3 regions of the Thauera sp. WB-2 genome follow, and region 3 is predicted to be linked to each of the others. Evidence: predicted binding sites of a transcription regulator. Region 3 holds the regulator's gene; each other region holds the start of a gene.
The links. The regulator sigma-54, encoded in region 3, starts transcription at its own class of promoters, with help from an activator protein. The targets are predictions, from matches to a motif close to TGGCACGCTTNCTGCTNA.

Region 1: flgB (flagellar basal body rod protein FlgB) is a predicted target of sigma-54. The motif match lies at 1,174-1,191, and genes of this name have one in related genera.
Region 2: flgG (flagellar basal-body rod protein FlgG) is a predicted target of sigma-54. The motif match lies at 1,580-1,597, and genes of this name have one in related genera.

Annotation. Positions count from the first base shown of each region.
Region 1 is NZ_CP088935.1:1,757,066-1,760,143, forward strand. Features, by position in the region: gene flgM (flagellar biosynthesis anti-sigma factor FlgM) at 1-195, opposite strand, end outside; gene flgA (flagellar basal body P-ring formation chaperone FlgA) at 296-1,036, opposite strand; gene flgB (flagellar basal body rod protein FlgB) at 1,266-1,670, shown strand; gene flgC (flagellar basal body rod protein FlgC) at 1,682-2,086, shown strand; gene LQF09_RS08070 (flagellar hook assembly protein FlgD) at 2,125-2,793, shown strand; gene flgE (flagellar hook protein FlgE) at 2,809-3,078, shown strand, end outside.
Region 2 is NZ_CP088935.1:1,760,442-1,763,519, forward strand. Features, by position in the region: gene flgE (flagellar hook protein FlgE) at 1-776, shown strand, start outside; gene flgF (flagellar basal-body rod protein FlgF) at 820-1,554, shown strand; gene flgG (flagellar basal-body rod protein FlgG) at 1,718-2,500, shown strand; gene LQF09_RS08090 (flagellar basal body L-ring protein FlgH) at 2,511-3,078, shown strand, end outside.
Region 3 is NZ_CP088935.1:3,840,345-3,843,422, reverse strand. Features, by position in the region: gene hprK (HPr(Ser) kinase/phosphatase) at 1-175, opposite strand, end outside; gene ptsN (PTS IIA-like nitrogen regulatory protein PtsN) at 144-629, opposite strand; gene hpf (ribosome hibernation-promoting factor, HPF/YfiA family) at 766-1,089, opposite strand; gene LQF09_RS17520 (RNA polymerase factor sigma-54) at 1,107-2,573, opposite strand; gene lptB (LPS export ABC transporter ATP-binding protein) at 2,596-3,078, opposite strand, start outside.

The sequences.
Region 1 (3,078 bases), 2.1 Mb from region 3:
CTCGTCGACGCGCTGCATGTTGACCTCGGGCGTACCGGAGATCGTGCTTTCGGCCTTGCGCATGAGCGAGGCCATCGGCGAGATCTGGACGCTTTCGGCGCTGCTCTGTGCTTCGGTCTTGGCACGCGCAGCTGGCGCGCGGTTGTCCTGTGCGGGCGTGGGGACGTAGGCCTTGCCCGAGCTTTCGATCTTCATGATGGTTTCCAGGAACACTATGAGTCGAAAGGGTCTACGGCACCCCTTCGCTAAACTTTAGCGAATTATCCGCTATGTCGAAGCGTGTGCCCTCGCCGTATCAAAAACCCAGCATGACACCGCCGTCGGCACGCGCCACGCCGTGGACGATCTGTCCGCCAGGCAGGCGTACGCGGACGCGTTCTCCGGGCGCTGCGTCGTTGAGTGCCTGTCCTTCGCCGGAGACGGTGAAGCCTTCGCCCTGAGTGTACACCTGGACGGGGCGGCCGCGGCTGACCGCGTTGGCTTGCCGGAGCACGCTTGCGCGCAGCGGCATGCCTTCGGCTACCGCGAAGCGGGTGATGTGACCCACGGCCTGCTCCGGCGCCGAAAGGACGTTGTCTGGAAGGGCGCTCAGTTCGCCCTCGCGGACTTCGACATCGACGGCGTCGAGGCGCTCCGATGAGCGCAAGGCCCGTGCAGCGACGAGGTAAGGGCCGAACACCTGCACCCGTGCCTGAACGTAGGCGGTCCATGGCATCGGCGCGTCGCAGCGGATGCCCACGCTGATCGCACCCCACGGGCGCACCCCTGGCGGCAGGAAGGGGACGATGCTGGCGCAGGCCGGCAGCCGGTTTGTCGGGTCGAAGCGGTTTACGCCGATACGGATGTCGCCGGGCATGCCCTGGACCTCGTGCTCCAGAAACGCCTGCACCGCGTGTTCGATCGGCTCCGAGGGCTGGTGGGCGGAGGCGGCCGTCGCCACGATCGTACTGGCGAGCAGGGCGCCGATGCAGCGGCTGGGGCCGCGTCCCGGCGTGCCCGGGCGGGCGCGAGGGAAAGAGGTCGCGGACGTGTTCATGGGTGGGATTGCAGCACGCTCCGAGGGACAGGGCAAGGCGGCAGCTTTTGCCGCGATGCGCGGGCAAGCGGCAAAGAAGGGCTGCTTTCCGCGGTCTTATCGCGAGAGTGGAGGCCCGCCATGCCTCGTAACATGGCTGGCATGAAAGCTGCGACCACGGGTTCATGGAAGCCCGCCATGCCGCATTCACCCGTGCCGCGATGGTGCAGCCCGTTCCCGAGGCCATGCGATGAAGACCCTAGTCGACAACCAGTTCCGTTTCCACCAGACCGCGCTGAACCTGCAGGCGTACCGGCAGGAGTTGCTCGCCTCCAACATCGCCAACGCTGATACGCCGCACTTCAAGGCGCGCGACATCGACTTCAAGAGCGCCCTGCAAGGGGCGATGACAGCCGCGCGCAGCGGTGTTGCGCTCCAGACCACGCATGCCGGACACATCACGGGTGGTGCCTCTGCGAGCGCGGAGAACTACGCCAAGTACCGTACCGAGCTGCAGTCCTCGGTCGATGGCAACACGGTGAACATGGACATCGAGCGTGCCGCGTTTGCCGAGAATGCGCTGCGCTACGAGGCGAGCGTGACCTTCATCAACGGCATGCTGCGTTCGCTCAACACCGCGCTCACCGGTCAGTAAGGAGTCCAGCCATGAGCATGCTCAACGTCTTCCAGATTGCAGGTTCTGCGCTCAACGCGCAGTCGATGCGCCTCAACACCACGGCGTCCAACCTCGCCAACGCCGACAGCGTCACGACCGAGACCGGCGAACCCTATCGCGCCAAGCAGGTGGTGTTCGCCGCCCGTCCGGTCGCCGGACCCGGCGCGATCGGCGTCCAGGTCACGCAGATCGTCGACAGTGCGGCGCCGATGCGGCTCGTGTACGAGCCCAACAACCCGGCGGCAAACGCGGAGGGCTACGTCGAGATGCCCAACGTCAACGTTGCCGAGGAGATGGTGAACATGATTTCCGCTTCACGCTCGTACCAGAACAACGCCGAGATCATGAACACGGCACGGACCTTGCTCCAGAGGACACTGCAGATCGGACAGTAAGCCCGTCCGGCAAACGATGCCGCTAGCAGGAGCACACCATGACCACCGTCTCGAACAACCAGACTGCAAACAGCGTGCTGGCCAGCCTGGCCCGCAGCGAACCCGTCCAGAAGCCCGAGGAAGACCAGCAGGGCCGCTTCCTCAAGCTGTTGACGACGCAGCTGAGGAACCAGGATCCGATGAACCCGATGGAGAACGCGGAGATGACCTCCCAGCTCGCGCAGATGAGCACGGTCGACGGCATCGAGCGGCTGAACAAGCTGGTGCAGTCCTTCTTCGATTCCCGGGCGTCGTCGGAGGGGCTCAATGCGGCGGCGCTGCTTGGTCGCGGGGTGCTGGTCGAAGGCCGCAGCCTGGCCCTCACCGAGGCCGGGGCCGTGGGCGGCTTCGAGATCGACGGCCCGGCCGACCGCGTCACGCTGACGGTGCGCGACAGCGCCGGGCTCGCGGTGAAGCAGATGGATTTCGACGCGGTTACCGCTGGCAGTCACAATTTCGTTTGGGATGGCTCGGCCGATGACGGTTCGCGCGCTGCCGACGGCATCTACACCCTGTCGCTGTCGGCGACGCTGGGCAACGAGGCGGTCGGCGGGCGCACGCTGCAGTTCGGTCCGGTCACCAGCATCGTGCGCGGCAACAGCGGCACGGACCTCCAGGTAGGTGACCTTGGCGTGTTCAAGGTTGCGGACATCAAGCAGATCCTCTGATCCGGAGCAGCGACCATGGCATTTCAGCAGGGCCTCAGTGGCCTGAACTCCTCCTCCAAAGCGCTTGACGTCATCTCCAACAACGTCGCCAACGCCAGCACGGTGGGCTTCAAGAACTCCGGCACGGTGTTTGCCGACGCCTATGCGTCCTCCCTCACCGGTGCGGTGTCCAAGGTGCAGATCGGCATCGGCAGTGCGGTACAGGCGGTGCGGCAGACCTTCAACCAGGGCAACATCACCACCACCAGCAATCCGCTGGACATGGCGATCAACGGCAACGGCTTC
Region 2 (3,078 bases), 2.1 Mb from region 3:
GTGTTCCGCCGAACCCGAACGACGCCAGCACCTACACCTACTCGACCGCGCTCAAGATCTTCGACTCGCTCGGCAAGGAGCACTCGCTATCGTTCTACTTCGTGCGCCGCACCGATGTCGTCGATGCCGCGACCGTGCCGCCGACCTACAGCGAGTGGGACCTGTACACCGTTGCCGACAACGACACGGCCTCGCTCACCTACAACTCGCGCCTTGGCTTCGATGGCCTTGGCCGCATCGCCAGCGTGACGCCCCAGGTGACGGCTCCTGGGGTCACGCCGCCCCTGAACGGCTCGGTGTTCAGCGCCACGCTCGGCAGCGATGCGATCGCGCCGAGCGTGATCGAACTGGCGATGAACTCGATCACCCAGTTCGGCGGCAAGTCGACCCCGCGTGAGCTTACCCAGAACGGCTCGGCTCCGGGCGAGATCGCCGGCCTGGCGATCAGCCGCAACGGCGTCATACAGGCGCGCTACACCAACGGCATCACCAAGGACATCGCGATCGTCAACCTGACGACCGTGCGCAACAACAACGGCTTGTCGCCCATCGGCAACAACTACTGGGTCGAGACCCCGGAGTCCGGCGGCTTTGCCCGCGGCGAGCCGGGCAACGGGCTCAATGGCGTGATCTCGGCCGGTCAGGTCGAGGAATCCAACGTCGATCTGACCCAGGAACTGGTGCAGATGATCATCCAGCAACGTAACTACCAGGCCAACGCGCAATCGATCCGCACCCAGGACCAGATCCTGCAGACGCTGGTGAATCTGCGCTGATGCCTGATCCGGCTGCCGGCCGACAGAACGAAGGGAGTCGAACATGGATCGCCTGATCTACACCGCGATGACCGGTGCCAAGGGCACGATGGACCAGCAGGCGGCGGTGTCCAACAACATCGCCAATGCGGCATCGACCGGTTTCCGCTCGCAGTTGCACAAGCTGAGAGCGGTCGAGATCCAGACCGAGGCCTTTCGCACGCGCTCGTTCGCGGTCGACGCCAGCATCGCCAACGACTTCGCTCCGGGGCCGATCCAATACACCGGACGGCCCTACGACGTTGCGCTCGAAGGCAAGGGCTGGCTGGCCGTTCAGCAGCCGGACGGCAGCGAGGCCTATACCCGCAATGGCAGTCTGGCGCTCAGCCCGGCAGGGGTGCTGCAGACGCGCGATGGCTTGCCCGTGATTGGCGACGGTGGCCCGGTGACGCTGCCGCCCGATACCGAGATCGTCATCGGCCGTGACGGCTCGATTTCGTCCATCAACCCCGACGACGGGGTCGTGAACCTCGTCGGCCAGCTCAAGCTGGTCAATCCGCCCGAGGCCGATCTCGTGCGCGGGGACGACGGTCTGTTCCGCCTCGCCGACGGTGCCGCCGCGCCGGTCGATCCCAATGTCCAGGTCGCAGGCGGTTACCTCGAGGGCAGCAATGTCAACGTGGCTGACCAGATGGTGCAGATGATTTCGCTGGCGCGTCAGTTCGAGATGCAGGTGCGCATGCTGCAGAACGCTGAGGCCAATGACCGTGCCGCCAGCCAGGTGCTGTCCTGGCGTTGATGTCCTGCCCGCGGGGCGCGGCGATTAGCACGGTTTTTGCGTTGCTTATCGTGCAATCGCCTGGCCCGTCCGAGGGCTAGACTGATCCCGTGAAATTGCGGCAAACGCCGCCACCCTGCGGCAGCCTTTGCCGCAGCGGCAAGGCAGAACAGAGGACTTCATCATGATCCGCTCGTTGTGGACCGCCCGTACCGGGCTGGATGCCCAGCAAACCTCGCTGGATGTGATCTCGAACAACCTGGCGAACGTGTCGACGAACGGCTACAAGCGCCAGCGCGCGGTGTTCGAGGACCTGTTGTACCAGACCATCCGCCAGCCCGGCGCGCAGACAACGCAGCAGACCCAGGTCTCGAGCGGGCTGCAGATCGGTACCGGCGTACGCCCGGTCGCCACCGAGCGCATCTTCACCCAGGGCAGCCTGCAACAGACCGGGGGGGCGCTCGACCTCGCCATCCAGGGCAACGGCTTCCTGCAGATCTCGATGCCCGACGGCTCCACCGCCTATACCCGCGACGGGGCGCTGCAACTGGACAACCAGGGCAACGTCGTCACCGCCAGCGGCTATCCGCTGCTCGACGCCATCCAGATCCCGGCCAATGCCCGCTCGATCACTGTCGGCAAGGACGGTACCGTCACCGTTACCGTGCCGGACCAGGTCGAGCCGCAGCCGGTGGGGCAGATCCAGGTGGCCACCTTCATCAACCCCGGTGGCTTGCAGAGCGCGGGGGAGAACCTGTTCTACGAGACCGCATCGAGCGGCGAGGCGACGCCGACCGAGCCCGGGACCAATGGCGCCGGGGTGATCAACCAGGGTTACGTCGAGACCTCCAACGTCAACGTCGCCGAGGAACTCGTCAGCATGATCGTGACCCAGCGCGCGTACGAGCTCAATTCGCGTGCGATCTCGACATCCGACCAGATGCTCGGTCGGCTGACCCAGCTTTGAGGGCGCGGCCATGTCCGTCATCCGCAGCTTCGCACTCCTGGCCCTTGCCCTGCTGTCGGGGTGCGCATCCATCGACAGCGTCCCGCCCACGGCAGTGCATCAGCCCATGAGCGTGCGCCCCGGCGAGCGCATGGCCCAGCCACCGGCCAACGGTGCCATCTACCAGGCTGCGGCGGCGAGGCCCCTGTTCGAGGACAGGCGTGCTCGCCATGTCGGCGACATCATCACGATCAACCTGGTCGAGCGCAACACGGCCACCAAGAGCGCGAACGCCAGCGCGAGCCGTGGCTCCGAGATGTCGGGTGGCATCACCGCGACCTCGCGCCTGCCCTTGGGCGGGCTCAACGGCCTGGGCGTCGAGGCCGGTGTGGATTCCGACTTCAGCGGCAGCGGCAGCGCGCGCGCCAACAACGCCTTCAACGGCACGGTCACGGTCACCGTGATCGACGTCTTCCCCAACGGTAACCTGCTGGTGTCAGGCGAGAAGATGCTGGCGATCAACCAGGGCAGCGAGTTCATCCGCTTCTCCGGTGTGGTCGATCCCAACACCGTGACCTCCAGCAACACCGTCCAGTCCA
Region 3 (3,078 bases):
CGCCCATGACCTGCAGCCGTGTGGGGTGGATGAGGTTGAGGTGGCCGACGAGATCGGCCGGCCACATGCGGTCCTCGGCGACCGCGAGGCTCGCGCCGAGGTTGCCGCTGATGTGGTTCAGCTGCAGGTTGTCGCGATGCGCCTCATACAGCCGCGCGACGCTGGTCTGCCGCATCGGCGCCCCAGTTCATGAACATCTGGTGGATATGGTCCGCATCCGGCGCGGCTTGCAGCGCTTCGCGGAAGCCGCGGTCGCTGAACATCTGAGCCAGCTCGGAGAGCAGTTGCAGGTGGGTCTCGTTGGCTTGCTCGGGGACCAGCAGCACGAACAACATGTTCACCGGGCGGCCATCGGGCGAGTCGAACTGCACCGGGCTCGCAAGGCGCAGGAATGCACCTGCCGCCTCCTTGAGACCCTTGATGCGCCCGTGCGGAATCGCAATGCCCTGGCCGAGGCCAGTGGAGCCGAGGCGCTCCCTCGCGAACAGGCTGTCGAACACGGTGCTGCGCCCGATGCCCTGATTGTTTTCGAACAGCAGGCCCGCCTGCTCGAAGACGCGCTTCTTGCTGCTCGCGTCGAGGTCGACCACCACATTGGACAGTGGCAGGAGTTGGGATATCAGGCTCATTCGCTGGAGGGTTCGCGCAATATCGCAGGCATTCCGGTCGCAGGGTGCGACCGGCCGTCCCGGGGCATGCTGGCGCCGCGTCTTGGAAACGGGCGCATTATAACCATACCCCGGACGTGGGGCTGAAACGAAAGCGTCAGGCTTCGGGGGCCTGGTGCTTGATCGTCTCGTGGTTGTGGTCGGCCAGTTTCTGCTTGTACTTCTGCACCTGGCGGTCGAGCTTGTCGGTCATCGCGTCGATGGCCGCGTACAGGTCGGCATCATCGCTTTCGACGAAGATGTCCTTGCCGCGCACGTGCAGGGTGACCTCGGCCTTCTGCTTGAGCTTCTCGACCGAGAGGATCACCGCGACACTGGTGACGTTGTCGAAGTGACGGATGACGCGATCAAGCTTGGAGGTGACGTAGTCGCGAATGGCCGGAGTGACTTCGACGTGGCGCCCGGTGATGTTGAGATTCATGTTGACTCCTGTTTTTGTCAGATGGATTTGCGCAGGCTGACCGGCGGGATATTGAGGGATTCGCGATACTTGGCGATCGTGCGCCGTGCGACCACGATACCCTGCTGGCCAAGGACTTCGGCAATCTTGGCGTCGGACAGCGGCTTCTTGCTGTCCTCGGCGTCAACCAGTTGGCGAATCAGCGCGCGAATCGCCGTAGACGAGGCCGCTCCACCGGTGTCGGTGGCGACGTGACTACCGAAGAAATACTTGAGTTCGAACACCCCGCGCGGACTCGCCATGTACTTCTGCGTGGTCACGCGCGACACGGTGGACTCGTGCAGCTCGAGTTGGTCCGCGATCTCCCGGAGGGTGAGTGGCCGCATTGCCACCTCCCCATGATCGAAGAACTGCCTCTGCTGGTCAACGATGGCCTGGGACACCCGGAGGATGGTGTCGAAGCGCTGCTGCACGTTCTTGATCAGCCAGCGTGCCTCCTGCAACTGTCCGCTCAGGCCGCCACCCTGGCCGCGGTTCTGCTGCAGCAGGCTGGCATACAGGCGGTTGATGCGCAGACGCGGCATTGCCTCCTGGTTCAGGCTGACCGTCCACCGCCCGCGCAGCTTGCGTACGACCACATCCGGCAGTACGTAGCGCGTCTCGGCGTTCGAGTAACGCGAGCCGGGGTGGGGATCGAGGCTGCAGATCAGGGCATGGGCGGCGCGCAGGGCCTCGTCGTCGCAGCCGGTCAGCTTCTTGAGCTTGACGAAGTTGCGCTCGGCGAGCAGCTCGAGGTGCTTGTCGACGATCTCGAGCGCGAGCGTGCGCGTCGCCGAAGCCGGCAGGGTACGGAGCTGCAGCGACAGGCATTCGCTGGGGCTGCGCGCGCCGATGCCTGCGGGCTCGAGGTTCTGTACGTGGCGCAGCGCGATGCTCAGGTCATCGACATCGACGTCGGCGTCGTCCGGAAGCAGTTCGAGGAGCTCATCGAGCGGCTGGTGAAGGTAGCCGTCGTCATCCAAGGCTTCGATGATGAAGCGCACGAGGGCGCGGTCGCGGTCTGACAGCGGCGACAGCGACACCTGCTGGTCGAGGTGTTCACGCAGGGAGACGCCGGCCGCCTGCAGTTCCTGGTAATCGACGTCGTCGTCGTCCTCGCTGCGGCTCGATGCGCCGCTGCCGACATTGGACCAGTCCATGCCTTCGTCGGCGCTGCCATGGTCGGCATGGTCGCCGGCGTCGCTGTCCGTAGCGCTGGCTGGCGCCTCGGGGGTGTTCGCCTGTTGCTGTCTGGCCTCGTGTTCGGGGGGGCTGCCCGGTGGAAGCGGTGGTACGAACTCGACACCGTCGCCGTCGCTGCGCTCGAGCATCGGGTTCTCGAGCAGGAAGCGCTCGATCTCCTGGTTCAGCTCGATGGTCGACAGCTGCAGCAGCTTGATCGACTGCTGCAGCTGCGGCGTCAGGGTAAGGTGCTGGGAGAGCTTGAGCTGGAGGCTTGGTTTCATCGCTGTCGACGCGCGCGCGGATTCACAGGCGGAAATGCTCGCCCAGGTAAACCTGGCGCACCCTTTCGTTGTCGATGATCTCGGCCGGTTCGCCGCTTGCCAGTACCCGGCCCTCGCTGATGATGTACGCACGATCGCAGATGCCGAGCGTCTCGCGCACGTTGTGGTCTGTGATCAGCACGCCGATGCCGCGCTCCTTGAGGAAGCGGATGATCTTCTGGATGTCGATCACCGCGATCGGGTCGACCCCTGCGAAGGGTTCGTCGAGGAGGATCAGGCGCGGGTCGGTTGCAAGTGCGCGCGCGATCTCGCAACGCCGGCGCTCGCCGCCGGAGAGTGAGACGGCGGTGTTGTCGCGCAGGTGGTTGATGCCAAGCTCGAGCAGCAGTTCGTCGAGCCGGGTCTTCACCTGGTGCGCCTCGAGCCCTTGGAGCTCGAGCACGGCACGGATGTTTTCGGCCACGGTGAGCTTGCGGAAGACGCTCATCTCCTGCGGCAGGTAGGA